DNA from 3 places in the Heyndrickxia sporothermodurans genome. Region 1 is predicted to be linked to each of the others. Evidence: riboswitches for the same ligand, from Rfam matches in the RefSeq annotation. Region 1 holds a riboswitch; each other region holds the start of a gene.
The links. A riboswitch is a leader RNA that binds a small molecule or an ion and turns the genes downstream of it on or off. The one in region 1 is predicted to bind thiamine pyrophosphate.
Positions count from the first base shown of each region.

Region 2: it holds a riboswitch for thiamine pyrophosphate, as region 1 does, so the genes downstream of both, B5V89_RS12370 (YkoF family thiamine/hydroxymethylpyrimidine-binding protein) here and thiW (energy coupling factor transporter S component ThiW) in region 1, are expected to answer to the same signal.
Region 3: it holds a riboswitch for thiamine pyrophosphate, as region 1 does, so the genes downstream of both, thiT (energy-coupled thiamine transporter ThiT) here and thiW (energy coupling factor transporter S component ThiW) in region 1, are expected to answer to the same signal.

Region 1 is NZ_NAZB01000019.1:326,264-337,138, reverse strand. It holds gene B5V89_RS09390 (ABC transporter permease subunit) at 1-707, shown strand, start outside; gene B5V89_RS09385 (ABC transporter permease) at 700-1,623, shown strand; RNA gene ssrS (6S RNA) at 1,743-1,938, shown strand; TPP riboswitch at 2,090-2,192, shown strand; TPP riboswitch at 2,252-2,352, shown strand; gene thiW (energy coupling factor transporter S component ThiW) at 2,466-2,987, shown strand; gene thiD (bifunctional hydroxymethylpyrimidine kinase/phosphomethylpyrimidine kinase) at 2,956-3,765, shown strand; gene thiM (hydroxyethylthiazole kinase) at 3,779-4,588, shown strand; gene thiE (thiamine phosphate synthase) at 4,578-5,183, shown strand; gene tenA (thiaminase II) at 5,223-5,912, shown strand; gene B5V89_RS20075 (hypothetical protein) at 5,999-6,163, opposite strand; gene B5V89_RS09350 (hypothetical protein) at 6,333-6,518, opposite strand; gene B5V89_RS09345 (amino acid ABC transporter substrate-binding protein) at 6,686-7,480, shown strand; gene B5V89_RS09340 (amino acid ABC transporter permease) at 7,496-8,179, shown strand; gene B5V89_RS09335 (amino acid ABC transporter ATP-binding protein) at 8,193-8,939, shown strand; gene B5V89_RS09330 (VanZ family protein) at 9,104-9,598, shown strand; gene B5V89_RS09325 (Dps family protein) at 9,895-10,344, shown strand; gene B5V89_RS09320 (hypothetical protein) at 10,498-10,875, shown strand, end outside.
Region 2 is NZ_NAZB01000025.1:1,624-12,498, forward strand. It holds gene B5V89_RS12365 (amino acid permease) at 1-557, opposite strand, end outside; TPP riboswitch at 1,184-1,294, shown strand; gene B5V89_RS12370 (YkoF family thiamine/hydroxymethylpyrimidine-binding protein) at 1,391-1,984, shown strand; gene B5V89_RS12375 (ECF transporter S component) at 1,999-2,577, shown strand; gene B5V89_RS12380 (ABC transporter ATP-binding protein) at 2,583-4,241, shown strand; gene B5V89_RS12385 (energy-coupling factor transporter transmembrane component T family protein) at 4,216-4,971, shown strand; gene B5V89_RS12390 (cysteine hydrolase family protein) at 5,100-5,654, shown strand; gene B5V89_RS12395 (nicotinate phosphoribosyltransferase) at 5,677-7,143, shown strand; gene nadE (ammonia-dependent NAD(+) synthetase) at 7,168-7,995, shown strand; gene B5V89_RS12405 (AAA family ATPase) at 8,304-9,260, shown strand; gene B5V89_RS12410 (DUF58 domain-containing protein) at 9,263-10,453, shown strand; gene B5V89_RS12415 (transglutaminase TgpA family protein) at 10,450-10,875, shown strand, end outside.
Region 3 is NZ_NAZB01000021.1:136,310-147,184, reverse strand. It holds gene B5V89_RS10635 (GDSL-type esterase/lipase family protein) at 1-373, shown strand, start outside; partial or broken gene B5V89_RS20715 (YjcZ family sporulation protein) at 459-536, shown strand; gene B5V89_RS10625 (LSm family protein) at 738-989, shown strand; gene B5V89_RS10620 (ATP-binding protein) at 1,052-2,158, opposite strand; TPP riboswitch at 2,369-2,473, shown strand; gene thiT (energy-coupled thiamine transporter ThiT) at 2,609-3,184, shown strand; gene B5V89_RS10610 (universal stress protein) at 3,217-3,732, opposite strand; gene B5V89_RS10605 (PBP1A family penicillin-binding protein) at 3,925-6,000, shown strand; gene fumC (class II fumarate hydratase) at 6,149-7,540, shown strand; gene B5V89_RS10595 (alpha/beta-type small acid-soluble spore protein) at 7,611-7,820, opposite strand; gene B5V89_RS10590 (hypothetical protein) at 7,998-8,336, shown strand; gene B5V89_RS10585 (ABC transporter ATP-binding protein) at 8,579-9,679, opposite strand; gene B5V89_RS10580 (PucR family transcriptional regulator) at 9,791-10,696, opposite strand.

The sequences.
Region 1 (10,875 bases):
AAGATGGAACTTTTGGCACATACAGTATAAATGGTATCTCACACTCTGTACTAAACGATATTCAATCATTTTCGATAAACTCGGGAATTCTTTTATTTTCAAGCATCTTAGTTGCTTTATTATTTTCTCTTAGCTTTGGTGTATTCTTAAGTTCCTTAAAAATGACAAAACTGTTTCGTTGGATTATAAATATATTTTCCCTAGTTCCAGATTTTATCATTATTATTTTATCGATTGCACTTGCTGTTGAATTTTACAAGTGGACAGATATACGTGTAATTACGTTGTCCCCATTTTCCGATTCAGTCAATCTATGGTTTCCGATTGCCATCCTTTCATTAATGCCAACATTTTATTTATTTAAAATGATTTCTGCTAGATATATAGAAATAACCGGATTGGACTACATAAGAACAGCCGTAGGCAAAGGACTGGATAGACACTATATTAATAGCCGGCATATATTGAAAAACTTAATTCCTTATATTTTTGCTGATTTAAAAAAAGCCATATCATTTACAATAGGAAATTTATTTATTATCGAATATTTGTTTAATATAAAAGGATTAACCATTTTTATTTTTGATGATTATCAATTTCAGAAAGTCTTTTTATCATTATTAATCTTATTGACCATTGCAACTCTTTGCTATTTGTTTATCAAATTACTTTTCTATTTTATTGAGCGGGTGTTTATCAATGCATGAAAAAAGAACATGGAATCCATATTTAATCATCAGCGTAATTATGGTATTTTTTTTATTCGCAATATCAATAGTCGGTCCATTGTTTGCCCCACATAAATTAACAGACAGTATTACGATTTATCAATATGGGGAAAAAAATATGGCATTTCCACCGCTAGCCCCCTTTACATACAAAGAATATCCGTTAGGAACAGACAAATGGGGATACGATTTACTTACATTACTAATTTATGGTGCAAAATATACTGTCTTTATTTCAATTTCGATTGCCTTATTAAAAATTGCTCTTGGTTTAGGAATTGGATTATTTACAGGGATAATGAAAAAGAGGCTCCACATTTGGGAGTCATTTGAACATTCTTTATCGTATATTCCATCGTTTTTAATCATTTATTTCGTTTTGTGGCCGATTTCTTTTAATCCAACTATTAAGCCTATATCATTAATCGTATTATTTATCATCGTATCGACCATAATCGGATTTCCGAGTGTAGCCGCATCGATTCGGGAAAAAACGATACAAGTGTATCGCTTGCCTTTTATTGAAGCCGCCATTACGACAGGGTCTTCAAAATGGAAAATAATTAAGCGCCACATCATTCCACATTTAATAGAAGATATTGTTATATTATTTGTTCTCGAAATTGTTACCGCAATCACTGTGATGGGACAATTAGCATTATTTAATATTTTTATAGGAGGAACGAAGCTAGAAACCTCACCAACTTTATATCATTCGATTACGAAAGAATGGGCTGGTTTAGTAGGACAGGCAAGGGATCATTTGTGGGGAAATCAGTTCGTTCTTTTCATTCCATTAGTATGCTTACTGTTTGCGATTGTATCATTTCAACTTTTAGCCGTTGGATTAAAAAAACATTATAACCGCAGATATCAAACAAGTCAGTGGATTTAGACGACCATCCTTAATAATTGCAAAATAATATTGCAAAGGAATTCATAAAAATGAGGTAGTTTATTATTCCAGTAAATCATTTCACTTGAAAAAATGATAAAAATAAAGTAATATAACAATACAAGCTGCATTGTACGTATTGATAATAAAGTTTTAACCTTTAAGCTGTAACAGGGAGTTTTATATTGAAACTGGAATGACAAGCTTTCGCCTACATGGCATGGAAGACAAGCAAGAACGTTTCTGCAAACACCCACTTTGAGGAGTGGTGGTTTAAAACTTTCTTAATACTCATACGGCAAAGGCGGCCTTATAAATGACAACTTCCAAATCAGTTTCCAATCGGGAACTGGTTTTTTTATACAGAGAATAATGTATGGAATTATATAATAAGAACCAAATTTTAAAAAGGAAAATTATCCTTTCTTTTTATCTAATTTATGCTAACATATACATAAATGAATAATTTTATCGCTAGGGGAGTCTAAATAAGACTGAGACAGAGATGTTCTGGACCCTTTGAACTTGATCCAGTTTATGCTGGCGTAAGGAAGTGGGAGTAAGAGATATAATCAATTCTGCCCATCTAACTGCTTACGATGGGCTTTTTTGTGTACAATTTCATAATTTTTTCTGCTAGGGGAGCCATAGGCTGAGAGATATCATTGATTGAAACCCTTTGTACCTGATCCGGATTATACCGGCGTAGGGAAGCGGTCTAAATAGCTATTCTGTATTTTCTAGTTACAGTTGTTATTGCCGCTTTCTATTGAGGAAGGCGGTTTTTTTGTTGGAGAAAGAAAAGCTTCCTCACAAAAATCAAATGATGGAGGTGTGTAAAGATGAATAAGTTAAAAAAAATGACGATAACTGCAGTTATTATTGCGATAACTACTTTAATAAGTAATATCGTTTTTATCCCAGTGGGATTTGCAAAAATTTTCCCTATCCAACATATGGCTAATGTATTAACCGCTATCCTATTGGGTCCGTTTTATTCAATTGCACAAGCATTTATCGTGTCAATCATCCGAAATTTCACAGGAACCGGCTCCCTATTTGCTTTTCCCGGAAGTATGATTGGTGCATTTCTATCAGGCTATTTGTTTATGAAAACAAGAAAGCTTAGTTGGGCGTTTACGGGTGAAGTTATTGGAACTGGCATTCTTGGGGCACTCGCAGCATATCCAGTAGCAAGGCTACTATTAGGAAAGAATGTAGCTTTATTTGGATTTATCCCTTCATTTATAGTTAGTTCCTTTGCAGGAGCACTAATTGCCATATTTTTAATGAAAGTATTATTACGAAATCAAACGTTTGGAGGAATCATTCATGAAAACAGCACTTACAATCGCAGGATCTGATTCAGGAGGTGGAGCTGGGATCCAAGCAGATATTAAAACATTTTCTTCCTTAGGTGTGTTTGGAATGTCGGTTATTACTGCAGTTACCGCCCAAAACACAATGGAAGTAAAATCTGTACAAATGATTGATTCACAAATAATCAGTGATCAAATATCTGCTATTTTCGACGACATTCATGTTGATGCAGTTAAAATTGGAATGCTCGGAACAAAAGAAAATATTGATGTGGTTGCAAAGGAATTGAATATATACCGTACAGAGCATATCATCCTCGATCCAGTCATGATATCAAAAGGTGGTCACCATTTATTACAGCAAAATGCGATAGATGCGTTAAAAGAAAAATTGCTTCCAATGGTGACATTAATTACACCTAATATACCTGAGGCTGAAAGTTTAACAGACAGTAAAATTTGGACGATTGAAGACATGTATACTGCCTGCCTCAAATTACAGGAACTCGGTGCCAAAAAAATTTTATTAAAGGGTGGCCATTTAGAAGGGGATCCAAATGATTTATTTTTTGACGGACATCACTTTACATGGTTGCCTGGGAAGAGAATTCATACGAAAAATGTTCATGGAACAGGGTGTACATTATCTTCAGCTATCACCGCTTTTGTTGCTCAGGAAGAACCCCTGTTGAGTGCAGTTAAGAAAGCAAAAGATTATATTACAATAGCAATTCAACATAGCTTAGAACTTGGCAGTGGACATGGTCCAACAAATCATTTTTACCATTTATATGAACGTGCTGGACTAGTAGACAATAAATAGCGGAGGGATTCCAATGGAAATTTCAAAAATGACACGGTTAATTTCATTAGTAAAAGAAAAAAAACCACTTATTCACCATATGACAAATGTGGTAACTATTAATGATTGTGCTAATGTCACACTTGCAATCGGAGCTTCACCAGTAATGGCGACAGAGATTAAAGAGGTAGAAGATATGATCCATCTAGCTGATGCACTAATTATCAATTTAGGAACGATTCATGATGTTGTTTTTGAATCCATGCTACATGCAGGGATTGCTGCTAATAAGAAAGGAATTCCAGTTATATTGGATCCTGTCGGTGTTGGCGCAACAAGTTATCGAACAGAACGATCTATGGAACTATTAGAAAAAGTAAAGATGGCTATCATCCGTGGGAATAGCAGTGAAATACATACATTAATTAATGGTACAGGTGGAACAAAGGGAGTCGATGCCGCTGATGGCTCTGTACCATCAATTGAAATAGCTCAGCAAGCTGCAAATACATTCCAATGTGTTGTTGGCATAAGTGGCAAAGTAGACGTTGTATCAAACGGAAGTAAGAACTATTATCTATCAAATGGGGATGAAAGATTAACAAGAATAACAGGTACAGGATGCATGTCTACTTCACTCATAGGCAGTTTTTCTGGCGTAACATCTGATTATTTAGGTGCCGCCATCACGGGAATGTCAATTATGTCACTTTCAGGGGAACGTGCAACGAAACACTTGGCAACAGATGGAGGGATTGGAACATATAAAATAAAGCTGATGGATGAAATCTATCGAATGAATGAGGAAGTTTTTGCTAAAGAGGTGAAAATTCATGAATGTTAATTACAATCTTTATTTAGTTACCGATGAACGAACCCCAATAGGCGAACTTTTATCAATTGTTGAAGAAGCTGTGCAAGGTGGTGTGACCATCGTTCAACTTCGTGAAAAGAATAGCGATGGACTCACATTTTATAAAAAAGCAAAACATTTAAAAGCGTTGTTAAAAAGCTATCAAGTGCCTCTAATTATAAATGATCGTGTAGATATTGCGTTAGCGGTAGGAGCTGATGGTATACATGTTGGTCAAGACGATATACCGCTTTCTGCCTTAAAGCGAATAGTTCCCAAGTCAATGATTATTGGTGTGTCTACGCAAACAATCGAGCAGGCCCAATTAGCTGAAAAAATTGGAGCTGATTATATTGGAATAGGGTCTGCTTTTCCAACTAAAACAAAACAAGATGCAACTGTGTTATCTATGGAAACCTTAAAAGCAATTAAAGATTCTGTAAATATACCAGCTGTAGCAATCGGAGGAATAACATTAGATAATTTTCATCAATTAAAAGAAATAAATTTTTCTGGAATTGCGGTAGTTTCTGCAATTATGAAGGCAAAAAACCCAAAGGAAGCAGCGAAAAAATTTTTTCAGTAAAAAAATAAATTTGCAATGTGCAAAATAGAGAGGGAGAATATGACAATGACGCAAGGGAAGCTATTTACCGATCGATTATATAGAAATGCTCAACCCATTTGGAATAAAAATCATCAACATCCATTTGTTCAAGGTATTGGTGACGGCTCTTTACCAATTGAACTTTTTGCTTATTATATGAAACAGGATTATGTGTATTTAATTGAGTATTCGAAGTTATTTGCAATAGGTACTCAAAAAGCAAAAGATTTACAAACAATGCAAAAATTTTCCCACTCATTACACTCAATTCTACATTTTGAAATGGACTTGCATAGAAAATATGCTAAAGAATTTGGGATATCTGAAGAGGAATTAGAACAGGTAAAACCAACACCTATAAATCTAGCTTATACAAATTATATGGTAAACGTATCACTAAATGGGTCATTAGCGGAAGTAGTTTCTTGTTTGCTTCCTTGTGCATGGGATTATTGGGAGATTGGTAAGCTTTTAAAAAAACAGCATCACCATCAAATAAAATCAAATCCGTATTCACATTGGATAGAAACTTATTCATCAGATGAGTTTGGATCGGTTGCCCTTTGGTTAATCAAGTTAATGAATCAATTAACTGAAGGAACTCGGGAACATGAACTGGTATCCTTAGAGAAACATTTTCAAATGACATCTCGCTTTGAATATATGTTCTGGGATATGGTCTATCACCAAGAAGAATGGCCATTATAAAGTTGTATTGTATGTATTTTTATTCGTTAAAAAAGTTGAATTTATGTTTAACATTGATATGAAACAGCTAGGGGATAACCCCTAGCTTATTTTAGTTCTCTTCCTGTTGCTCCAATTGCTTTATCGGTATTTGATTGATTATTATATTCCGGATCTGGATTTAATTGTTTTTGGTCCGTATCCTTTCCGAGATAACTCGACTTATGCTTTTCTTGTAGTTTATGAAATTTTTCGAAATTTTGATTAACCAAAGTTTGTCCCTCCTTTTGATTTATTTTCCTTTGATATGTAAAAAAGTATGTAAGTTAAATAAGATAAAAAAAAGTGGGACATCCCACTTTTTCAAGTAATGAAAAATATATTGATAAGTCCGTATAAAAAGAAGCTTGGGCACCCTCCATATTTTATGAAGGAAAAGGTTTATACATTCAGTTTCCCTAGTAAAGCCATAATTGCTTTAACAATTAAGACGATAGCGAACAGAATAACGGCACCTGCTCCAATGAATTCAACTACTGTAGCTAATGTCCCCGTAACAACTCCAAGCAGACTTAAGCCAAGTAACGCAAATCCAGCAACGATTGTAGCTAAAAACAATTGAACCATTGTTAACCACCTCCTTGTCATATTATATGTACAAACAAAAATAAGTGTGATTTTTAGAAGTAAAATTAATGATTGAACATACTTCATAATAGGCAAGATGCATATCCCTTTTTGCATAGGGCAAAACTACGAGAATAAATGATAAATACAAAAATGAGGGATGCTTGATGAAAAAATTACTATTTACACTCATAATTTTAACCTTTGCAATAATTACAAGTTCTTGTGGGACAAACAATGATAATAAAAACGAGCAAAAAAACCTTTATGACAAAATTAAAGACAAAGGAGTCGTAAACATTGGAACGGAAGGGACCTATTCACCATTTACCTATCACGACCAATCTGGAAAGCTTACAGGTTTTGATATCGACATTGCAAATGAGGTATTTAAACGATTAAAGATAAAACCTAAATATATTGAAACAAAATGGGACGGTATGATTGCAGGGTTAGATGCGAAACGTTATGACTTAGTTGCCAATGAAGTAGCTGTTCGAACGGATCGATTGAAAAAATATGATATGTCAGATCCATATATCGTCTCGAAAGCTGTTTTAATTGTAGGAAAAGATAATCATGACATAAAAACGTTAAATGACTTAAAAGGAAAAAAAGTAGGGCAGTCATTAGATAGTAATTATCGAAAAATTGCAGAAGACCATGGTGCAACAAATACGGTTGTAGATGGATTCAATCAATCAATTGATCTGATCACTTCAAAACGAATTGACGCAACAATAAACGATAGTCTTTCTTATTTAGATTTGAAAAAACACCAACCCAATTTGCCTATAAAAGTCGTCTATGAAGAAAAAAATGCGACGAGTAATGCTTTTCTTTTTCGGAAAAATTCAGATGAACTAGTGAAGGCTGTAAACGGAGCACTTGCAGATATGAAAAAAGATGGTACCTATTTGAAAATTTCAAAAAAATGGTTTGGCACAGATGTGTCGAAGTAAAGGGATCGATTAAAGATGTTCACAGATGAATCTACCATCCGAATACTCGGAATCCTGCGTGATTCCTTTTTTCCTATACTAAAAGCAGGCATATATTTTACTATTCCTCTTTCAATCATTACATTTATATTAGGAACGGTACTAGCATTTCTGATAGCGATTATTCGCATTTCTACAATTAAACCATTAATCTTACTCGCTAAATTTTATTTATGGATTTTTAGAGGGACCCCTTTACTCGTTCAATTGTTTATCCTTTTTTATGGATTGCCTAAATTAGGGGTTACGTTAGATCCGTTTCCTGCAGCAATCATCGGCTTCACCTTAAATGTGGGAGCATATAGTTCCGAAATTTTTCGGGCATCCATTTTATCTATTCCAAAAGGCCAATGGGAAGCAGCATACTCAATAGGGATGAAGAAATCCCAAGCGATGAGAAGAATTATATTACCACAAGCAATGCGTGTATCCTTGCCACCTTTAGGGAATTCTTTTATCAGTTTAGTGAAAGATACGTCACTTGCTGCAACGATAACTGTTACTGAAATGTTCCAAAAAAGTCAGCAAATCGTTGCTGCCACTTATGAGCCGCTTTGGCTATATATAGAAGTAGCTTTCATTTATTTACTATTTAGTACTGTGTTATCGTTTGGTCAATCTATGCTTGAAAGGCGATATAATCGAACGGTAGCAAAATAGTGGGGGACGAAGAATGATTTCTATCCAACAATTGCATAAACGTTTTCATGATTTAGAAGTTTTAAAAGGGATTACACTTTCAATCGAAAAAGGGCAAACTGCTGTTATCATTGGACCATCTGGTTCAGGAAAAACAACTCTTCTTCGTTGTTTAAATCTATTGGAGACTCCAGATAAAGGTTCACTTTCGATTGGAAATCGAAAACTGGAATTTCAAGAAAATAGAAAGATAAAGCTTCAAGAAATAATGGCTATTCGCAAACAAACAGGTATGGTTTTTCAAGGGTATAATTTGTTTCCGCATTTGACAGCACTGGAAAACATCATGGAAGGACAAGTTACAGTATTGAAACGTTCAAAGGCAGAAGCAAAGCAAAAAGCATTAGGATTGTTAGAAAAAGTAGGGCTAAAAGATCGTGGTGACATGTATCCACATCAACTTTCAGGTGGACAGCAGCAACGTGTTGGGATTGCACGAGCAATGGCGTTGGATCCCGAAGTCATATTATTTGATGAACCAACATCCGCCCTTGATCCTGAGCTTGTTGGAGAAGTGCTAAAAGTTATGAAAGATTTAGCAAATGAAGGAATGACTATGGTAGTTGTCACGCATGAAATGCAATTTGCACGAGATGTTGCCGATCAGGTGATATTTATGGATCAAGGGATAGTCGTTGAACAGGGCACTCCTAATGAAGTGTTTGGACAATCGAATAATCCTCGTCTTTTGCAATTTTTAAATAAGGTAAATGTAAGGTAACAATCCCAGCGGTGATGATATACATATCATTGCCTTTTTTTAATAGAATTTATGGTAATTACCGATTTTGTGTAAAAAAGAGAAAAAAATCGTCTATAATAGGTAATGCATCATTTTGTAAATGATACATACATTTTAGTAATAGAGAATGTTGGGGGAGAAAGATGTTCCAAATCATTAATCTTAAAAAGGTAAGAAAAATACTTAAAATCATTTTTTGGCTTATTTTTTTCGTTTATTTTTGCTATATGTTATACATTCTTTTCTTAGGTCGATATCGGATACCTGCAACACAAGAAAATTATAATATAATCCCATTTAAAACAATAAAAATGTATATTGATTACTATGACCATTTTAATTTTACTATTTGGTTTTCCAATCTATTCGGAAATGTTCTTGCCTTTATGCCGTTAGGTTTTCTTGCTCCTTTATTAATTAAACGATTGAACGGATTTTTAAAGGTTCTATTTTTATCATTTTTCACCACAGTCATTGTTGAATCGATCCAGCTAACCTATCATGTAGGCGGTTTTGATGTTGATGATATTATTTTAAATACAATTGGTGGTGTTCTAGGCTACTTAGTGTTTTTGCTTGTTTATACGAATATTAAAAGCCTTAGTAAAGGACACACCGAATTTACAAATATTCGGTAAGTATAAAAAAGATCATTGGACTCAAGAATATACATTGAGGTGAGTAATTTTGAGTAAAAGTAAAAAGAATTCTACTCCGAATCAAAATAAGGCGAAACCAAAGGCAAACATAAGACAGCCTAATAATCCTTTACCACAACCAAAAGATTATGAAGAAATAGAATACTAAAGAACAATAAAAAGGCGATGTAGAAATCGCCTTTTAATTATTTTAAAAAACAACAATAAGTAATGTTGGGTAAAAAATTTTATTTAGGAGAAAATAAATGAAACTATAGGAAAAAGGAGAAGTTGTCGTGTCTAATCAAAAATTAATCAATTTCTTAAATCAAGAATTATCTAATTTCTCTGTAATGTATATTAAACTTCATCGCTACCATTGGTTTGTACAAGGAAGACATTTTTTCCACTTACATAAATTATTTGAAGAATTATATACCGAAATGGCAGCAGATATAGATACACTTGCAGAAAGAATTCTTGCAATTGGGGGAAAGCCATTAGCAACAATGAGCAAATTTCTAGAAGAAACGACTCTTGTTGAGGCACAGGCGGATGACAAGGAAAATGAGCTTATTTCTCAATTAATCAGTGATTATGGGCAAATGGTAAGAGAATTGAATGAAACAGGAAGAAAGTTAGCTGAAGAGCAACAAGATCAACCGACAATTGATTTGTTAAACGAATTACAAGGAAAATTTGAAAAGCATATTTGGATGTTTAACGCTTATCTTGCTTATGAATAATAATTAATTAGCAAAAGGAAAGAAAAGAGGATTACTAATCCTGTTATTGGATGAAAATATTATATTTCATCCAATACTTTTTGGCTTTATGCAGATAATGATTTACTAGAACAACAAAGTAAGGTTAATTTAAAACTAAAAAGGACGTTTTCTATGATTGGCTTTATTATTGCGATTATCCTTTTTAATACAATTGCTTTTACTACCAACAAAAAACTTTCCCTAAATCAGATTATCCATATCTGGTGTTTCACAGTATCGCTGCAAATGATGGTGGATTTGTTTGTTGATGTGAAATATCAAGGTTATTGGTATTTTGATAAAGAAATTGAATGGACATCTATTCCTTCAATCGCATTAATCGTTCCCCCGGTTAATTTGATATTTCTAAATTGGTATCCAAATCAATCTCGATTATTTAAGCGAATTATATATTTTATTTGTTGGTATGTATTCATTTTAATTTATGAAAAGGTAGCTTTACTTCCTGAACCTTGGGGTTATTTTCATTATGGATGGTGGAATTTAGGG
Region 2 (10,875 bases), on a different contig from region 1:
TTTTTAAAGCCAATGGCATCGCCTTTCATAATACCTAAAATCATTAAAATACCTACGATAATGAAAATAATGATGGTAGCAACTTTAATGAAAGAGAACCAATACTCACCCTCGCCATAGCCTTTAACAGAGAGAATATTCAGTCCAAAAATAATCAAGATAAAAAGTCCGCTCCATAACCATGATGGACTATCTGGGAACCAAAATTTCATGACTAATGTTGATGCGGAAAGTTCTGCCGCAAGTGTGATCGCCCAGCTGTACCAATAGTTCCACCCTAATGCAAATCCAAGTGCTGGATCAATAAAGCGGGTAGCATAGGTGCTAAATGCCCCACTTGTTGGCATGAAAGAAGCTAGTTCACCAAGGCTCGTCATAATAAAATACACCATGACACCAATTATCATATAGGCAAGCAGTGCGCCGCCTGGTCCTGCTTGGTAAATAGCAGATCCGCTTCCTAGAAACAGCCCGGTACCAATGGATCCACCTAATGAAATCATCGTCAAATGTCGTGCTTTTAAACTACGTTGTAATCCTCCATTTTGATTCTCCATCTATATAAACCCTCCGTAATCCATTCATACCCTTAAAATAACCATGTTTAAACTAATGGCTTTGTTTAAAGTTCAATCTTGATTTAGACGTCTTGTTGATTGGAGCGGAAGGTGCGAGACTCCTGCGGGAAAAACGGTATACGGGAGACCCCTCAGGCGCGATAAGCGCCGAGGAGTTCGAAAAGCATAGGCGGCTTGCTTATCGACGTACGAACTGGAGGGCAGCGACTGAGATAAAGGAATCACGATGAGTCCTAAAGGACGAATCGATGATGACTTATCGTAGGGAGGTGACCGGAAGTTCGCTAGTCGATAGCCGCCGGAGCTAAACAGGCTCCCGAACCGCCCGCGGAAAGCGAGCACCTGCAGCGGAAATCAACTTCGAATAAAATTAATGGATATTTATAAATAAAAAATTATATTAATAACTATATAAAGATATCATAAACCGGAAAGAATGGAAATAGAAAGTTGTATATTTTATCACTTTGTTGAATGAAATTGCATTATGGATATTTTCCTAGAATAGTTTGGTATGCTGAGAATAAACAAATAATGCTAAAGTAACTTTACACATGATTTTTTGTCATGTATGATAAGGGCGAATAATAAAACTGCATATGACCTATCTACACTAGGGGTGCTGAAAAAGCTGAGATGTGAACGTGGAAGTGCGTTCCGATCCCTTATTACCCGATCTAGATAATACTAGCGTGGGGAAGTGTAGTAGTATTGGTGTAGAATCATTCATTGATTTGCATCTATTCGTATACTACTGCATCTTCCAAGAGATGCAGTTTTTTTATTCTCCAAAAAAAGAGAGGAGAATGGTTATGACAGAAGTATGTGGAACAAGTAGAATTGTAGGTTTTCGTTTTTCCCTTTATCCGATGGCGGATGAATTTGTAGATATTATTTTATCTACGCTTCAACGGGTCGACACCACTAAAGTATGGGTGAAAACGGATGATATTAGTACAGTAATCCGTGGGAAAATGGAGCATGTGTTTGACGTTGCAAAAGCTATCTATTTAATTGCGGCTAATACTGAAAAACATGTTGTCTTAAATGGAACATTTTCAATTGGATGCCCGGGAGATTTAGATGGAGATGTGTATATGTCCGAGGACGATGTTCGGATGAATGAAGACAGAGTAAAAAATATTCATATTGAAGCGCCTACACAATTTGCGTTATATCCGATGAATAATGAAAACTATATGCAAATCATTGCAGATGTTGTGGATATCGCCAAACAACAAAACACATTTACTGGAGGAATTCACTATGCCAGCAGATTGGACGGCGATGCGCATGATGTGTTTACAACACTCGAGCATGCATTTAATTATACTCAGGAAAAAGTTAAGCACGTAACAATGACAGTCAATATTTCGGCGAATAGTCCTTCGAGGAAAAAGAAATAAGGAGGGAAAAAGTGATGTCTAAATGGAGTCTGCGGGAAATTGTTGTGATGTCAGTGTTAGGAATTGTCTTTGCCATCGTATATTTATTATTTACCCAAGTAGGGAATATTTTCTTTGGGTTAGTCGGACCGATCGGTTATGAACCGATATTTGGGATATGGTTTATCGTTTCTATCATTGTTGCAAATATTATTCGCAAGCCAGGTGCAGCGGTTTTGGCGGAAACGATCGCCGCATTTGTGGAAATTTTAATAGGGAATGCAGTTGGTCCAAGACTATTAATCTCTGGAATGATCCAAGGTTTAGGGGCTGAGGTTGTGTTTGCCGCAACTGGCTGGAAGCGTTATTCAACATGGGTGTTAATGCTTGCCGGAGTTGGTTCAGCGATATTTAGTTTTGCTTGGGGGTATTTTATCTCTGGATTTGCAACACTATCACCATCGTATGTTTTATCCATGCTAGCGATACGAATGGTTTCTGGTGCGCTCCTTGCGGGATTATTAGGTAAGTATATAAGTGAAGGATTGGCAAAAACAGGAGTGCTTAATGGAATGCCATTAGGCAAAGAGATGAAAAAGAGAAAAGTAGCGTGATTGAAATGGAGATACGGGAACCTTTATTAGAAGTTAGGAATCTTTCATTATCTTATGAGGAGCAATCGATTATAAACAATATCTCCTTTTCCATAAATAAAGGTGAAAAACTTCTATTATTAGGACCAAGTGGCTCCGGCAAAAGTTCGTTAGCACTTTGTTTAAACGGGCTGATTCCAAATTCAATTGAAGGGGACAGGACTGGGAGTATTAAATATGCTGGGAAAGAGATTCAGTCTTATAAACCAGGACAATTAAGCAGCCGAATTGGCGTCGTATTTCAAGATCCTGATTCCCAATTTTGTATGCTCACTGTAGAGGATGAAATCGCATTCGGCTTAGAAAATATAAAATTACCTAAAGAAGAAATGATACGAAAAATAGAATGGTCTCTTTCATTAGTTGGTTTAGAGAAGTATAGACAAGCTCATATTTCTACCCTATCAGGTGGAATGAAGCAAAAGCTGGCACTTGCATGTGTGATGGCAATGGAACCCGAATTGATGATTTTAGATGAACCTACTGCTTTGCTCGATCCGGTGGCAACAAAAGATTTTGCTGAAACGATTGATAGATTGCAAAGAGAAATGAATTTTTCTCTCATCGTCATAGAGCATAAACTTGATTATTGGGTTCCTTTTATTGATCGCACCCTTGTTTTTACACAATCCGGACAACTAATGTACGATGGTTCATTGAAAAAAGGATTGGTTCATCATTTTGATGATATGAAAGATCTTGGAATATGCCTCCCAAAGGTGACACTATTCGGTCAACAGGTGCGAGAAAACTTTTATCCATTAACAGTGGATGAATTAATGGAAGAGTTAGATGAGGTAGACACTTCTTTTCCATTACAGGCAGTAAATGATTTCCCAACACCGCCGTTAATCCAAATGAAACACGTTTCCTTTTCCCGGGGGGAGAAACAAATTTTAAAAAATATCCATTTATCAATAAATAAGGGTGAATGGACAGCGATTGTAGGTCCGAATGGTGCGGGTAAATCTACATTAACTTTGATGTTGGCGGGACTTCTTAAGGAACAGCAAGGGGAGATTTTCTATGGGAATAAATTGTTCAAGGATTTGGATGAAAAGGTGAGGTTGGATTCAATTGGTTACGTTTTTCAAAATCCGGAGCATCAATTTATAGCGGATACGGTATTTGATGAAGTAGCCTTTGGTCCAAGAATGAAAAAAGTAGAAGATATCGATTCTAAGGTAGCTAATATTCTTTCAGATTTTCGTTTACTTCGGTTAAAGGATCATAATCCCTTCATATTAAGTCAAGGGCAAAAGCGGCGCTTAAGTGTAGCTACGATGCTAGTGGATGAACGGGAATTCCTTATATTAGATGAGCCAACCTTTGGGCAGGATGAGAAAGCGACGAATGAAATGATGAAAATTATTCAATCGAGAGTGAACATTGGGATGACGGCGTTGATGGTGACTCATGATATGGAAATTGTGGCGAAATTTGCTCATCAAGTCATCGTTCTTTTCGAAGGGGAAGTAGTGTTTCAAGGAACACCTCATGAGCTATTTTTAGAAAATAGTGAAATTGTGGAGAAAGCAAACCTTGAAAATCCATTATTATATTCAATTTGGAATACATATGGGATAAGGGGTGAACCAATTGCGGCTTCAGTTACTAAATCCTAGTATAAAAGCAATTGTCGTTTTGGTCTCTGTTGTCCTTTTAGCTTTTGTATTTGACCCTTTAACTCCGTTGCTTTACTTGTCTTTTACGGTCTTAATCACATTTCTTTTTGGTAAAGTAGGGATGAAAAAATGGTGTATACGATTTGTACCGTTTTTTATCATTGCCTTTGGGTATGTGTGGACAACAACAATATTTTCGAATCCACCAAGTAATACTAGTTTCGTCACTTATGCTAAATTAGGTCCTTTTGAGATTACTGATTACGGACTGAATACTGGACTGGCACTTGGATTACGTGTTCTTTGTTTTGCTGCCTTGTCTTTAATGTTTATATTAACAACAGATACAACTAAATTTATGTTAAGTCTGATTCAACAATGTAAACTTCCCCCTAAGCTTGCCTACGGAATTTTAGCAGGCTATCAGTTTTTACCTTTATTAAAGGATGAATTTACGATTATTAGAAATGCCCATCGAATTCGAGGCGTTCATTGGGAGAAAGGGATAAAAGGGAGAATACAGCTTTTAAAAAAATACACCATTCCACTTTTAGCAAGTGCGATACGAAAAGCAGAGCGAACAGCAATTGCAATGGAATCAAAGGGATTCACGGGAAGCAGGGATCGAACTTTCTATCATGAGTTGAAGGTTAGTGGAAAAGATATGCTGTTTTTTCTTTTAATGGTGGGTATATTCATCATTTCTAAATACGTTTCTGAAACGATTTAGATCTTAAAAAAACATCCATTAATTGCTGTTTAAAATGATTACGGTAATTAAATGGGTGTTTTATTTTCACTTATTTTAAGAATTTATAGTACAATAGTGTCGAGATTGCCAATAAGGGGTGTTTTGTGATGACTAGAAAAGCATTAATTAATATTGATTATACATACGATTTTATTGCAGATGATGGTAAATTAACGTGTGGGAAACCAGGTCAAGACATTGAAAATATAATTATCCAGCTAACAAGCGATTTTATACTTTCCGGTGATTATGTTGTTTTTGCGATCGATTGTCATCAAAAAGAAGACACACTCCATCCGGAGGCAAAGCTGTTTCCACCGCATAATATAGTAGGAACACAGGGGCGTCAATTATTCGGAGCTTTACAGGGTTTGTATGAACAACATAAAAATGACGAAAATGTACACTATATGGATAAAACACGTTATAGTGCATTTGCCGGAACGGATTTGGATATAAAGCTAAGAGAACGTGGAATTGAAGAACTACATTTATGTGGCGTTTGTACGGATATTTGTGTATTGCATACGGCTGTAGATGCTTATAATAAAGGATACAAAATAGTTGTTCATGGGAACGCTGTGGCGAGCTTTAATGATACAGGCCATCAATGGGCATTAGAACATTTTAAAAATACATTGGGTGCGAAGGTACTCTTTTAGGGTAAATAAGGAGTGGGGTTAAATGGTAAAGTTATATAAGGACGACGGTTTTGCACTGCATACGGATTTATATCAAATCAATATGGCAAAAACATATTGGGATGACGGTATTCATGAACGAAAAGCGGTATTTGAAGTTTTTTTCAGGAAGCTTCCTTTCGACAATGGGTATGCAGTATATGCGGGGTTAGAACGAATTGTTGAATACTTACGTGATTTTCATTTTTCTGAAACAGATATTCAATATTTACGTGAAGAATTGAACTATGATGAGGAATTTTTACAATATTTAAGTGAAATGCGCTTTACAGGAACCGTTCGGTCGATGAAAGAGGGGGAAATCGTTTTTGACAGTGAACCTTTAATTCATGTGGAAGCACCTTTGGCACAAGCGCAAATAATTGAAACCGCCTTGCTTAATATTGTGAATTACCAAACATTGATTGCAACGAAAGCAGCGAGAATTAAAAATGTAGTTGGTGACCAAATATTAATGGAATTTGGTACGCGCAGAGCACATGAAATGGATGCTGCTGTGTGGGGAACAAGAGCTGCCTACATCGGCGGGTTTGATTCAACAAGTAATGTTCGAGCGGGTAAACGATTTGGAATCCCTGTTTCAGGTACCCATGCCCATGCGATGGTACAAGCATATCGTGATGATTATACAGCTTTTCATAAATATGCAGAAAGCCATCGGGATTGTGTATTCTTAGTGGATACATATGATACGTTGAAATCGGGTGTCCCAGCAGCTATACGAGTTGCAAAAGAATTAGGGAATAAAATTAATTTTATTGGTATTCGATTAGATAGCGGAGACATGGCGTTTTTATCAAAAGCAGCACGAAAAATGTTAGACCAAGCAGGGTTCCCAGACGCGAAAATTGTCGCATCAAGCGACTTAGATGAGTATACAATCCTCCATATGAAGTCCCAAGGAGCCAAAATTGATATGTGGGGAGTAGGGACAAAGTTAATCACTGCTTTCGAGCAGCCGGCATTAGGCGCGGTTTATAAAATGGTTTCCATTGAAGATGAAAATGGAGTGATGCAAGATACCATTAAAATTTCATCAAATGCGCAAAAAGTGACGACACCTGGTTTAAAAAAGGTTTATCGAATTATTAATACAAATACGAATAAATCTGAAGGTGACTATATTGCAATGCAGGATGAAGATCCACAATCTCAAGAAAAGCTAAAAATGTTCCATCCCGTGCACACATATATAAGTAAAACTGTAACTGATTTTGAAGCGAAAGATTTACAACATGATATTTTTGTAAATGGGGAATTAGTCTATCGATTACCGGAATTAAAAGAAATACAAGGCTACACGAAAGAAAGCTTAGGATTACTCTGGGAAGAATACAAACGCTCACTTAATCCCCACGAATATCCAGTTGATCTTAGCCAAAAATGTTGGGATAACAAAATTAAAAATATTGAGGACGTTCGTGAAAAGATTGCCCATATGAAAAAATAAAAAAGATAATGGAGGTAATGCGAAGTGGATGAGCTACAAAGAAGAATCATTGAAAACATGAAAGTGAGTCCTACAATCGATGCCCATGAGGAAATCCGAAAGAGTGTAGATTTCCTTAAAAATTATTTATCGAAATATCCCTTTTTTAAAGGATTTGTTTTAGGTATATCAGGGGGCCAGGATTCTACTTTAACAGGAAAACTAGCGCAACTAGCGATTGATGAGATGCGTAAAGAAACTGGGAATAATGAATATAAATTTATTGCTGTTCGGCTTCCGTACGGTGTTCAAAAGGATGCAGCAGATGTGGAGGATGCAATTACATTTATTAACCCCACTAAAGCTATAACAGTAAACATTAAAGCTGCTGTCGATGCAAGTGAAGCTTCATTGAAAGCAGCAGGCATTATCTTATCTGATTTTGCAAAAGGTAATGAAAAAGCAAGAGAGCGGATGAAAGCACAGTATAGTATTGCCGCCATGGAAAATTGCGTTGTTCTTGGTACCGATCATTCAGCTGAAAACCTTACAGGATTTTATACAAAATATGGAGACGGCGGAGCGGATCTCGTACCTATCTTTCGCTTAAATAAGCGTCAAGGTAGAATGCTGCTCAAAGAACTAGGATGCCCAGAGCATTTATACTTAAAGACACCAACAGCTGACCTTGAAGATGAACGGCCGCAATTGTCAGACGAAAGTGCATTAGGCGTCACCTATGACGAAATTGATAATTACCTAGAAGGAAAAAAGGTTTCAGAGCAAGCACAACAAACCATTGAAAAACTATATCAAAAATCCGAACATAAACGACACATGCCAATCACAATATTTGATGATTTTTGGAAATAAAAAAGAGTCCTAAGGGGCTCTTTTTTTATTATATTAGGTTCTTTTAAAAATTGTTTTTTAAACGTATTAAAAGCACAGAGTGGAGCGGAGCGACGAGGAGGCTCATCGCCAGCCCCGCAGAAAGCAAGTGCCTGCAGCGGAAAGGAACGGACCATTGTTTATTCTCAAAACCCTATAAAAAAAAGGAAAAAGTCTAGGAATTTTTTCGTTCAACTCTTTTTCTTCATCCCAATTCATAGTATGCTAAAAATAATAAGAAATTTTAAAATTTTCCAGACTACATTGATAGAGATAATAGGGGGATTCGAATGAAAGATACCATTTTTCATCCAAAATTAAAGCAAGTTATAAATAATATCGAAAAAGTAATGATTGGGAAATCAGATGTGGCGGAACTCAGTCTTGTTGCGTTATTAGCTGAAGGGCATGTTTTATTAGAAGATGTTCCAGGGGTTGGAAAAACAATGATGGTAAGAGCATTGGCCAAATCAGTAAATGCCAACTTTAAGAGAATCCAATTTACACCAGACTTATTGCCTTCCGATGTGATCGGAGTATCAATATATAATCCGAAAGAATTTGAATTCCAATATAGACCAGGTCCAATTATGGGAAATATTATTCTCGCTGATGAGATAAACCGTACATCTCCGAAAACACAATCCGCTTTACTTGAGGGAATGGAGGAGAGCAGTGTCACAGTAGACGGAAATACAAGACAATTGGAGCGACCGTTTTTCGTTATGGCAACACAAAACCCGATTGAATATGAAGGTACATACCCTTTACCAGAGGCTCAGTTAGATCGTTTTCTTTTAAAAATGAAAATGGGGTATCCAAATATAAATGAAGAAATAGATATATTAGATAGAACACAAAAACAAGCACCGATTGACCGTTTAGACTCGGTAATTACTCTTTCCGAATTAGTGGAATTACAAGATGAAGTAAAAGAAGTGTATGTCGATCAAACACTTAAACAATATATTGTAGAACTAGCACATTACACTAGGAATCATACGAATGTTTACCTAGGGGTAAGTCCTCGTGGATCAATCGCATTAATGAAAGCATCACAAGCTTATGCTTTATTACATGGCCGAGATTTCATTATTCCTGACGACGTACAATATTTAGCCCCATTCGTGTTTTCGCATCGAATTATTGTTAAATCCGAGGTTAAATATGGCGGCAAAACAGCAGAAGATATTGTAAAAGAAGTAATTAAATTTGTACAGGTTCCCGTTCAAAGGGCAGTGAGATAATGATGAAAACAAAATTAAAAACATGGGGGAAACTAATTCTTCTTCTTATTTTTATTCTATTAACTTTCTCCTATGCCATGTTTCAAGGTGGCTTTGTTAGCTGGTTCCTATTTTTCAGTTTTGTCCCCTTCGCTCTCTATGCATTATGTATTGCCTTTTACCCTCTTGGAGATTTGGTAATCGAAAGAACATTTAATAAAGATACTTATTTAGCCGGGGAACATCTTAATGTCGTCATAAAAATAAATAGAAAATATTCATTCCCACTCTTTTTTCTCATCATCAATAACACTTCAAGTCTTTCTAAGGAGAATGGGAAGCAAATTGTATTTCCAGGTTTCAAAAAACATATTCAACTTGAGTACAGTATGCCTAATTTACCGAGAGGAGAACACCATTTTGATAAAATATATGTCAAAATTGGCGATCCTATTGGCTTATTTGAAAAGGAAAAGGATTATTCTTTGGAGAAATCGATACTAGTTTATCCTGCCTTTTCGGATATTATTTACCGCTCTTTTGAAAGTAGATATGAGCAAGGAGCTACAGCATCTCAAATAAAAATTCAAAATGATACATCAATGGTTGCGGGAATACGAAATTATGAACCGGGTGATCGTTTCACATGGATTGATTGGAAGGCGACAGCGAGAATAAATGAGATGAAAACGAAAGAATTTGAGGAGCGCCAATCGAATGATGTATCCATTATTTTAGATCGCTCACCTTCTTCATCGTTTGAGGAATGTGTGAAATTTTCTGCATCAATCATTCGCACGATTATTCAACATGGTGGTCAAATAGGGTTTTACTCAATTGGACAGGAGCGTACCATTTTCCCAATTAGGGGAGGAGAGGAGTATAGACAGCAACTATTCCATCATTTAGCTAAAGTAAAAGCGGATAGTAATGTCCATATTTCTAGTATTTTGGATGGCGAGTCAGCATTCTATCAACGATCAGCTTCCTTATTAATTATCACTTCTAATTTAACACAGGCGTTAGTTGATATGGTAAGGAAACATGTGCAAAGAACTGGAACGGTGATTATTTTTGTCGTAAAAAATGATAACGAACCATTTCTTGATGACGAATACCAATTAAGTTCGATTGCCACTCGTTATGGAGTGTTTGTAAATTTCCTTCATGAAAAGGATTTCCGCTCGGCTTTAACGGGGGTGAAACAAAGATGACGATAAGGGAAAATAACAAAGGTCTTTCACTGATTTTATATCTTTTTAGTTTTTTTCTTTTACTAGAATGGATCTATCCTTTAAAGGAAGTTGCAAATACGGGAAATACATCTTTGTTTATTATATTTATAATCCTTTCATTTATTTTGTACGTATTTAACGCTCCATTTTTCCCAGTGTTCGTTTTAAAAATCATTTTTATATCCTTTTCGTTACATCATATTTTCTTTGACAAACCAATTTTTGGAATAGAGTGGGTAAGTATTTTGTTAACTGATATCATGAAAAATATCGGTCTATTATTCGCCGGAAATTGGAGTCAACTCACTAATGAGTTCAGGACAATGTTGTTTTTTATTTTGCTATGGCTAATTATGTATTTGCTAAGATATTGGGTGATCGTAAGGAGAAATGTATTTCTA
Region 3 (10,875 bases), on a different contig from region 1:
AACGGGCAATGAAGAAGAGTTTATTCATGAGTCAAGAAAATGTAGAAGTACAATTGATGACATCATTCGTGGGATACGCGATTTGAAAGAGGAACAAGAAGATAACTACATGCTTATTATTCTCGGTTTGCACAATCCGTATCCTAATGATCCTTTAGCAGATAAATGGGTACAGCGTATAAATCGCTATATTGAATGTAGGGCAAATCGACGATGTTTAAAAACGATAAATCTCCAGCAACATTTACAAGATAAATTGGACAATTGGTGTACTAGTGACAATTTATATCCAAACCATTTAGGACATATTGAAATTGCAAATCGGCTACATGAAATTGGCTATGACTCTATTAGAGGAGAACAAGATGGATAAATTCACTTGAAAAGGAGGTGAGAAGCTTATGTGGTATGGCGGTTGTGGTTATCCAGTAGGTGGATATGGCTACGGTGTCGGCTGGGGTGCAGGCCGAGGATTTGCATTAATCGTAGTATTGTTCATCTTACTTATCATTGTAGGAGCAGCATATGTTTATTAGGTTAAAATAAAGAAGTCCGGTCTTTTTTAAGACTGGACTTTTCCTATTTTAAGAAAAGAAAAACATTTGCTTGTCGGGGCTGACCAAGGCGCTTTCGCTTTTCTATATATAATCAAACGTTTAACCTACTCCATTGTCCCACTCCAATTAAGTGACTTGACCATAAAATGGTGTGGAAGGATATTTGGAGGTGAATAGTACATGTCTGCTTCACATTACCATATTTGTTCAAGAAATATTGGAAAGCCCGTTGAAATAAGAACGCGTGATGGAAGAGTGCACAGAGGAATCATTCATCGAGTTGATAATCGAATGGTTTATTTACGCCCACTCCCACAAAGGAATTATGGAGGATACGGTTATGGTTGGGGTTGGGGCTGGGGCGGCTTTGGCTGGGGTGTCGCACTTGGTGCCATAGTTGGCTTAGCGCTTCTTCCTTGGTTTTTCTGGTAGGCCGTTGTCTTTTGAAAAAGACTCCTATTTTAAAGGGAGTCTTTTTCAACGAATACATCCTTTTATAATATTGGAAAGATTATTGTAAAAGTTGTCCAATCGTCATTAGATTGACAAGTTAAAGTTCCACCGTGTTTTTCAAGTATATTTTTGGAAACATACAAACCAAGCCCTGTTCCGCTCTTCTTCGTTGTAACGAAAGGCTCGAAAATAGTGTCAACCATTTCTTCCGGTATTTTTGGTCCGTTATTACTTATGTCTATAATAACGGAGTTTTCAGTAATATCCAATTCAATTTGGATAATCGGATTCTTCACGCTTTTCAGTACATCAACCGCATTAAAAATAATATTAATAAGTACCTGTCTTATTTCATCTTTAAAGCCATGAATGCTAATTTCATGCAAATAATGTTTTTGGATATCAACATTTACTTCTAAAATACGAGGATACAAAAAGGATAAGACTTCTTCAATTAAATCATTTAATGAAAAAGAGGTCATTTCAATTGACACAATTTCTTTTTTTGATAGCATAAGAAATTGAGAGATATTAAATTTTAATTGCTCAATTTCGTTAGAGATAATATCCAAATAAGGCAATTGTGGATTTTCAGAACGCAATAATTGCACAAATCCATGAATAGAAGTTAATGGATTACGAAATTCATGAACGAAGCTAGATGTCATTTGTCCTAAAAGTGTTAAACGTTCATGATGTGTTGTATTTATGTATTCATTTTTTTTATCAATGATTTGATCTTTAACATTTGAATAATATGTAACAACATAAAACAATAATTTGTCAAAAGCATAATTAATTTTGTCAATATAGGCATTGACATCGTTTACATTTAAATAATTATTGTATAAAAACTTAGTAGTTATTGATTTACCAATACTTAAATTATATGTAACTTCACCTAAATCAATATTTTGATCAAGTTTTTCTTTAGCAAAGTTAGATGCAAGGGATTTTAAAAAGTGCTCCAATTTTTCCTTCGATATTGACAATGATTGAATAAGAAAATCATGACAAGTATCTTTATTGAAAAATTTGGATTTTAAAGGATTTGACTTGGAGTTTATCAATTGTTCATTCCAAATCGCAACAATTTTATCAATATTTTTATCAAAAAATGCAACGATATCTTGTCTAAGCGGTATCATTTTTTTCACCTCCCTTTTCTTCAAAATAACAATTAGCAAAAATTTCTTCATCTAAAATATATCAAAATATTTAAATAATACCAAGTTAAAGTTATATAAATGTACTTATAGTTTCATAAAATAGCATATAAATATCTTTAAGAATATGGATAAATCAGTTGTAAACGGTATTAAAAAATAGTATAGTTAATTAGTATTATTAAATAAATATAATCCCACAAGGGGAGCCTAAATCGGCTGAGAGTGAACGTATGAGTTCTGACCCTATGAACCTGTTAGATAATGCTAGCGCAGGGACTGTGGTTTGATGGAATAGAAAGCAATGCAGCGATTTCCTTAAACCGTCCTGTATTGCTTTTTTTGTGTAAAAAACGCAATACAGTTGTTTTTACATTCCCTCCGAGCCTTCATAGTCACTCTTCAGACGAAAAGAAAGGAAGGGAATATAAGATGAATAAAAAAACATTGTTTTTAGTAGAAGTTGCTGTTCTCGGAGCACTTGCTTACTTGCTTGACCTTGTTTCAGCATTTATTTGTAAGGCTATTTGGCCAGAAGGCGGATCCGTTTCATTAGCTATGATACCGATATTTTTAATGGCTTATCGTTGGGGCTTAAAAGGCGGGTTGTTAACTGGATTTATATTAGGTACGCTACAAGTTGTAACAGGATTTTCAGTATTTTATCATCCGGTACAAGGGATTGTCGACTATTTTGTCGCCTTTACAGTGATTGGTTTAGCAGGTATTTTTGCAAAGCAAATCAAAACATCTATAGAAAATGGAAATATCGGAAAATGGACTACATACACTGTCTTAGGTGTTTTTCTTGGTAGTTTATTACGTTTCCTTGCCCATTTCTACACAGGTATTGTCTTTTTCGGTTCGTATGCACCGAAAGGACAACCGGTTGCATTATATTCATTGATTTATAATGGAACATATATGTCGATCAATTTTGTCTTAAGCTCAGTACTTGTTGTCATGATCTTATTTATTGCTCCAAGACTTGTCCAAATCAAAAAATAAAGTTAAAGGGTACTTTGCTAAGTACCCTTTAATTACTTAACGACTAGCACATCTTTAGTTGTATTTTTAATAATATTTTCCTCCGTGCTGCCTAGAAAAATCCGCTTGAAAATCCCTTCTTCACTTTGACCTACGACAATTAAGTCTATTTGATTGGAATTCGCGTATTCACATATATTGTCGGATGTCTTTCCATAAAGCGTATCAAAATGAAAAGAGATTCCTCTAGATTGTAAAATCTCCGTGACTTCCGCTCGAAGATCGGGGTCATCATCCTGTATAAAATGTTTTGTATTTTCTTGAATTGAATGTTCAAGTGGAAGGTGTGTGACATATACACCACCATCTGAACGCGGGATCGCAGTATATCCTGACTTGCCTAAACTATCTTCAGGTAGTGGCGTGTCTATCGAATAAGTCGTTCCATTTATTACTTGGACAACACTTAATTGGCATTCTTGATTTAATAAATATAAATCCGCTGCTATTTCCAATGCTTTTCTACTGCCGTCTGAGTCATCAAAGCAAACTAAAATATGTTTATACATATTCATCAGCTCCTATTTATATTACTTCTTATATACCCTTTATTCAGTGCAAATAACAAACAAACGAATGACTTATATTACAAAAACATTACAAAGTAAAATAATTTTCATTGATTTTTCTTACCTAACATAATATGCTTTACGTTAGAAATAGGTAGTATCAATTTTAACTAATTGAAGGCAGGGAAAAGTATGGAATGGTTACAGCGATTTCGTGGAGCTGTAAAGAAATTTTGGAAAAAGGCACATATGAATCAAATAATTATTCTAGGAGGATCAGTAACCCTATTAGCGTTTCTTGCCTTTTTTGGATATTTTGCAGCAACGGCAAATGTTGAGTCTTTGAAAAAGGGCTTAGCACAATCGACTGTTATTTACGATAAAGACGGAGATGTCGCAAGCAAAATTTCCGCAAACCGAACAGAAGGCGTCTCGATTAAAAAAATGCCCCAACATTTAAAAGATGCAATTGTTGCTATTGAAGACCATCGTTTTTACCAACATGGTGGATTCGATGTGAAAGGAATAACGAGCGCACTCTTTAAAAATATAACTGCCGGCGGGATAACAGCGGGCGGAAGTACAATTACCCAACAGCTAACGAAAAATGCTTTGCTATCGGATGAAAGAACATTTAAACGGAAAATCGAAGAATTATTTTTAGCCATTGAAATTGAAAAAAAATACACTAAAGACGATATTTTAGAAATGTATTTAAATCAAGTTTATTTTGGACATGGTGCATGGGGAGTTCAAAAAGCGGCCCAACGATATTTTGGTAAAGATGTAGAAGATATTAATCTTAGTGAAGCCGCTGCACTTGCTGGAATTGTAAATGCGCCATCTGCACTTGATCCTTATTATCATATGGATCGAACGATTAAGCGCAGAAATGTCGTTCTTGGGGCAATGAAACAATATGGCTACATCACGAAAAAACAATTCGACGACGCTAAAAAGGAACAATTAGTTCTTAATGATCAACAGAAAGATCCAATGAAAGGTAAATATCCTTATTATGTTGATGCGGTATTAGCAGAAGCAACTGAGAAATTCGGATTGACGCAAGATGAGATTATGACGCGTGGCTATCGAATTTATACAGAAATGGACCAAAATATCCAATCTGCATTGGAAAATGTATATAACAATAATTATAACTTTCCTCAAGGAAGAGGAGGACAGATCGTCCAAAGCGGGTCAATACTACTTGATCCAAAAACCGGTGGGATTCGTGGGTTAGTCGGCGGTAGAGGGGAAAAGGTTTTTCGAGGATTTAATCGCGCGACACAATTAAAACGATCACCCGGATCGACCTTTAAACCTTTAGCGGTGTATACACCAGCTTTAGAGGAAGGATACAAGCCTGATTCAATGTTAAAGGATGAAAAAATGACATTTGGTCATAATTATTCACCGAAAAATTATAATGGCCAATATCAAGGTGAAGTACCAATGTATAAAGCGATCGAAAACTCGATTAATATTCCGGCCGTTTGGTTATTAAATGAGATTGGTATTGATAAAGGAATGGATGCCGTTAAGAGATTCGGTATTCCATTAACAGATAAAGATCGAAATTTAAGCATTGCACTTGGAGGTTTAAGAAAAGGGGTATCCCCTTTACAAATGGCAGAAGCATATTCGGCTTTCGCCAATGAAGGAAAACGTGAAGATGGGCATATCATTACTAAAATTGTTGGACCAACAGGGAAAATCATTGTTGAAAGAAAACCGAAAGTAACAAAAGTTACGGATAAGAAAACGGCCAATGAAATGACATCAATGCTTTTAAACGTGATGGAAACTGGGACAGGTAAAGGTGCTAATGTTTCAGGTTATCAAATTGCCGGTAAGACGGGATCAACACAAGTTCCTTTTAATAATATTGACGGAACGGCTGACCAATGGTTTGTCGGTTATACCCCTAATCTTGTCGGTGCTGTTTGGATCGGCTATGATAAAACCGATCGGGAGCATTATTTATATGGGTTAAGTGCACAAGGCGTGGTTCCCGTTTTTCAATCAATTATGCAAAATACGTTAAAATACACGAAAGCAGAAAAATTTGAAACGGAATCGATCAATAGCCAAATGCAAAAAAAATATGAGTCAGACCACCCGTTTAAAACAAAAGCAAAAGAACTAAATGAAAAGTTGAAACAAGGTACAGAAAAACTCAAAGAAAAACTAGAAGATGGAAAAAGCAAATGGAAAATCCTCGAAGAGAAAATAAAAGATAAACTGAAACAATTCAAAGGAGAATAACCTCCAAACTTATTAATTAGCAGTTCCTTTTTGGAATTGCTTTTTTATTTTTTAAAAAAAGTACATAATGATGAGAGTAATGCATTAAGCATGAAGATTTTTTGAATTTATGGGAAAATAAAAGTATATTGAGATAAGGAGTGGTAAAATGCAATTCCGAATCGAAAAAGATACACTTGGTGAAATGAAAGTCCCTGTTGACAAATATTGGGGAGCACAAACACAGCGAAGCAAAGAAAACTTTAAAATTGGCTCAGAAAAAATGCCAATGGAGGTCATTCGAGCCTTTGTACAATTAAAAAAAGCTGCAGCAGTTGCCAATCATAATTTAGGAAAGCTATCGGATGCGAAGAAACAGGCAATAGTAGAAGCTTGTGACGAGGTGTTAGAAGGTCGTTTCGATGATCATTTTCCGCTTGTTGTTTGGCAAACAGGAAGTGGAACCCAATCGAATATGAACGTAAATGAAGTAATTGCTAGAAGGGCAAATGAGATCTTACAAAAAAATGAATCGAAGGAACATATTCATCCAAATGATGATATCAATATGTCCCAAAGTTCAAACGATACCTTTCCAACTGCAATGCATATTGCAGCATATAGTGTTATTCAAGAAAAACTAATACCAGCAATAAATAAATTAACAGACACATTTTTACAAAAAGAAAATGAATTTATGGACATTATTAAAATTGGTCGAACACATTTACAAGATGCAACACCTTTAACACTTGGTCAAGAAATTAGCGGTTGGAGAGCAATGCTGGAAAAAAGTAAAAAAATGATTCATGAAAGTGCTGAACATCTATTAAATTTGGCAATAGGCGGTACTGCTGTTGGTACCGGAATAAATGCGGATCCTACTTTTGGTGAGAAAGTTGCACAGGAATTAAAGAACCTAACAGGATTTCCATTCCGTTCATCTAATAATAAATTTCATGCATTGACTAGTCATGATGAAATCGTTCATGTCCACGGCGCATTGAAGGCTTTAGCCGCAGATGTTATGAAGATAGCTAATGATGTGAGATGGCTTGCAAGTGGTCCAAGGAGTGGGATTGGCGAGATTAGCATCCCGGCGAATGAACCAGGAAGTTCAATCATGCCAGGGAAAGTTAACCCTACACAAAGTGAGGCATTAACAATGGTTGCAACGCAAGTATTTGGTAATGATGCTACGATTGGTTTTGCCGCAAGTCAGGGGAATTTTGAGTTAAACGTCTTTAAACCAGTGATTATATACAATTTTCTGCAATCCGTTAACTTATTAGCTGATAGTCTAATTTCGTTTAATACGAATTGTGCTGTAGGCATTGAACCGAATAAAGAGGTAATCGAAGAAAATGTAAATCGTTCTTTAATGCTCGTAACAGCATTAAATCCTTATATAGGCTATGAGAAAGCAGCTGAAATAGCAAAACTTGCTTTTAAAGAAGGTTCCACATTGAAAGAAGCGGCGATAAAAACCGGTTATGTTACTGAAGAACAGTACCACCAATGGATTGATCCGAAAAAAATGGTGAATTTGAAGAATGGATAATAGGAAAGGAGACACAAATATGTGTCTCCTTTCAATCCATTATATTTAGTTAAATGTGACAATAAATTGATTAACGTTGAGAGAATCCGCCGCCAAGTTGTTGTTCAGCCATTTGAACTAAGCGTTTTGTGATTTCTCCCCCTACAGATCCGTTAGCGCGAGAAGTTGTGTCTGCACCAAGGTTTACACCAAATTCTTGAGCAATTTCATATTTCATTTGATCAATTGCTTGTTGCGCTCCTGGAGCTACTAATTGGTTTGAGTTGTTGTTGTTTGCCATGATTTAAGTCCTCCTCGTTGTTTTTTTATGGTTGGGTTAGCTGGAATTGCACCAGCAACACTGTTAAAGTGTTCCTCTATTGGAGTAACCCATTGATAGAAGTGGATATTACTTGCTTTGTACTAAGTATTATGTTTTTTTAAAACTAAAATATACAACCTTGTAAACAGGTAATTTTTGCCGAAATTAACTAAGAAAGAAAAGAATATTATTATCCATTATTCACAAACTCATATAAAGAAGATTCAATTTAAAGATGGTGATGAAATGGATTGGGATTGGTGTCCACTTTGTAATGGAGTAAACGATGAACGTTTATTATGTCCGGCATGTGATGGACGGATGCTGGATCAAGGAAGAATCTATGATTATTACGATGATTATAGCCCCTATATGGATATTGATTTAATCAAGTTAGCGGATGGAGTACCAAATAGTTCAAAGCGGAATGAATGTGTTCATTTATTTAAATGTAGTAATTGTGGGGTTGATTTACCAAAAAAGATTACTTATTAAAAGCTATGTTTAACTAGAATGTTGATTTCCGCTGCAGGTACTCGCTTTTTCGCGGTTCTGCGATGAGCCTCCTCATCGCTTCGCTCCCTGCAGGGTCTCATCTGTCCAGCTAATCCCGCAGGAGTCTCGCACCTTCCGCTCCAATCAACATTATGATATCAAAACTGAACTTTACCAAAGCATAATAAAAAGCAATCGGAAACCCGATTGCCTTCTAAAACAAATTTTAGCAGACTAGAACTCTATCCAATTCTTTCCTCTGTATCTGGGTTAAAGAAATGCCCTTTATTCATATCGAAGGCAAAGTCAAGTTTGTCGCCAGGTTTAATGTCAGATCGCGAATCAACACGAGAAATAAATTCTTGTCCACCGAGTTGAGAGTATAACATCGTTTCTGCACCGGTTAATTCAGAAACATCAATCGTTGTCGTAAATTTAGTACCAGGTGATGAGTTGATAAATAATGGTTCGTCATGGATATCTTCCGGACGTATACCGAAAATAATATTTTTCCCAACAAGGTTTTGTTCACGTAACACCTTCATTTTTCCATCAGGTATTGCGAATTTTAATGTTTCGTTTATTGTAAAATGCCCATCTTCAATTTTACCATTAAAGAAGTTCATTGCTGGTGAGCCAATAAATCCTGCAACAAATACATTTTTTGGATGATCATACACTTCTTTTGGTGTACCAACTTGTTGAATGACTCCATCTTTCATAACGACAATTCTTGTCGCCATTGTCATTGCCTCTGTTTGGTCATGAGTTACATAAATCGTCGTTGGCTGTAAGCGTTGATGCAGCTTAGCGATTTCCGCTCGCATTTGAACACGAAGCTTTGCATCGAGATTGGAAAGTGGTTCATCCATTAAGAAAACTTTCGGATCCCTGACAATTGCTCGTCCAAGTGCAACACGTTGTCTTTGTCCACCGGATAATGCTTTCGGTTTGCGCTTTAAATACTCTTCAAGTCCAAGAATTTTCGCAGCTTCTTTGACACGTTTATCGATTTCAGGTTTTGGAACCTTTCTTAGCTTAAGGCCAAACGCCATATTATCATAGACAGTCATATGTGGGTATAATGCGTAGTTTTGGAATACCATGGCAATATCGCGGTCTTTCGGTGGAACATCATTCACACGCTTGCCATCAATATAAAAATCACCTTTTGATATTTCCTCTAAGCCTGCAATCATTCGAAGAGTAGTTGATTTACCGCAACCGGAAGGACCAACAAAGACGATAAATTCTTTATCCTGGATATGAAGATTGAAATCAGTTACAGCGGTTACTTTATTATCGTAAATTTTATAAACATGTTCTAATTTAATTTCAGCCATTAATAGAACCTCCTCTATTTCTTACTACCAATAATAAAGAAAGCCCTTACAAATAGGTATGGTCAGCCTGCACAAAAAAGGAGGCCAGAATATTGTGCAACCTGTAATCGTTCATTGGAGATATTCAAAGTCAATGCAAGCAAGATAAACGATTAAGACATTTGGAAAGGATTTTAAATCAAACCCTGTTTTTTCAACAAATTTATCGATACGATATTGTAAACTATTCCGATGTAAAAATAACTGTTTTGCGGTCAAACTAGCATTTGAATTATTTTCTATGTACAGTTTGATTGTTCTTCGCAATTCCTTATCCTCTTTAAAAATTTCAAATATTGAGGCAAAAAAAGATGCACGAAGCTTATTGGGAGTATTTTTTAATAAATATAATGGCAAAACATTTGTAAGCGAAAAAATTCGCTCCCTTGTCATTTCTTTATGTGCAAAACGAAAAAACGATTGCTCTAATTGAAACATTGATTTTAAATCGTATATTGAATAAAAGCCGCCTAGGTAAAAATGAATAGCAAAAAAGAAATCACTTTCTAATGTTTTGATCGATGTTTGCAATTCTTGTAGAGAGAGGATGTAAGCTTTTTTTTCTTCAATAATGATTCCTTCCTTTTCAGAAGAAAACACAATGGCTACTTCATGGGGAAACAGTGCCTTTATTGCTTCTTCCCAGCTTTTTACATCTAGAGTTTCTTCAGATTGTGAAATGGAAAATTGAATGATTCGAAAGGATTTTTTTACATCTTCATCCGGTAAAGCGGGATGATCATTAAATAAATAGTCAAACCATTTTTTTGATTGGCAGGACGTATTTAAATCTATCCGGTTGTGAGTAGTTGGAAATAGTGCTTTTAATAGTTCTATTTCTGATGGTGTTATTTCGTTTAAAGGGATGCCGAAATATTTTTGATCCTCATCAATAAAAAACCAAATCATATTAGAAAGATTTGTAGGAGACGTTTTTATTTCAGCGTTTGGATAGCGTATTTTTAATTTTTTAAGCATATACAATTCCTTCTTTTGTCTTTACTTAAATTTATTTTATAAAACTTGCTGAATTCAATCAATTTTTTTACTTTGGAAGAAATTCTTAAAAATGATTTCTTCTTAAACAAAATTAAAAGCGCAAAGTGAGTGAAAGGTGAGTGAAAGTGTCTATTGTTCATTCAAAAACATCCTAAAAA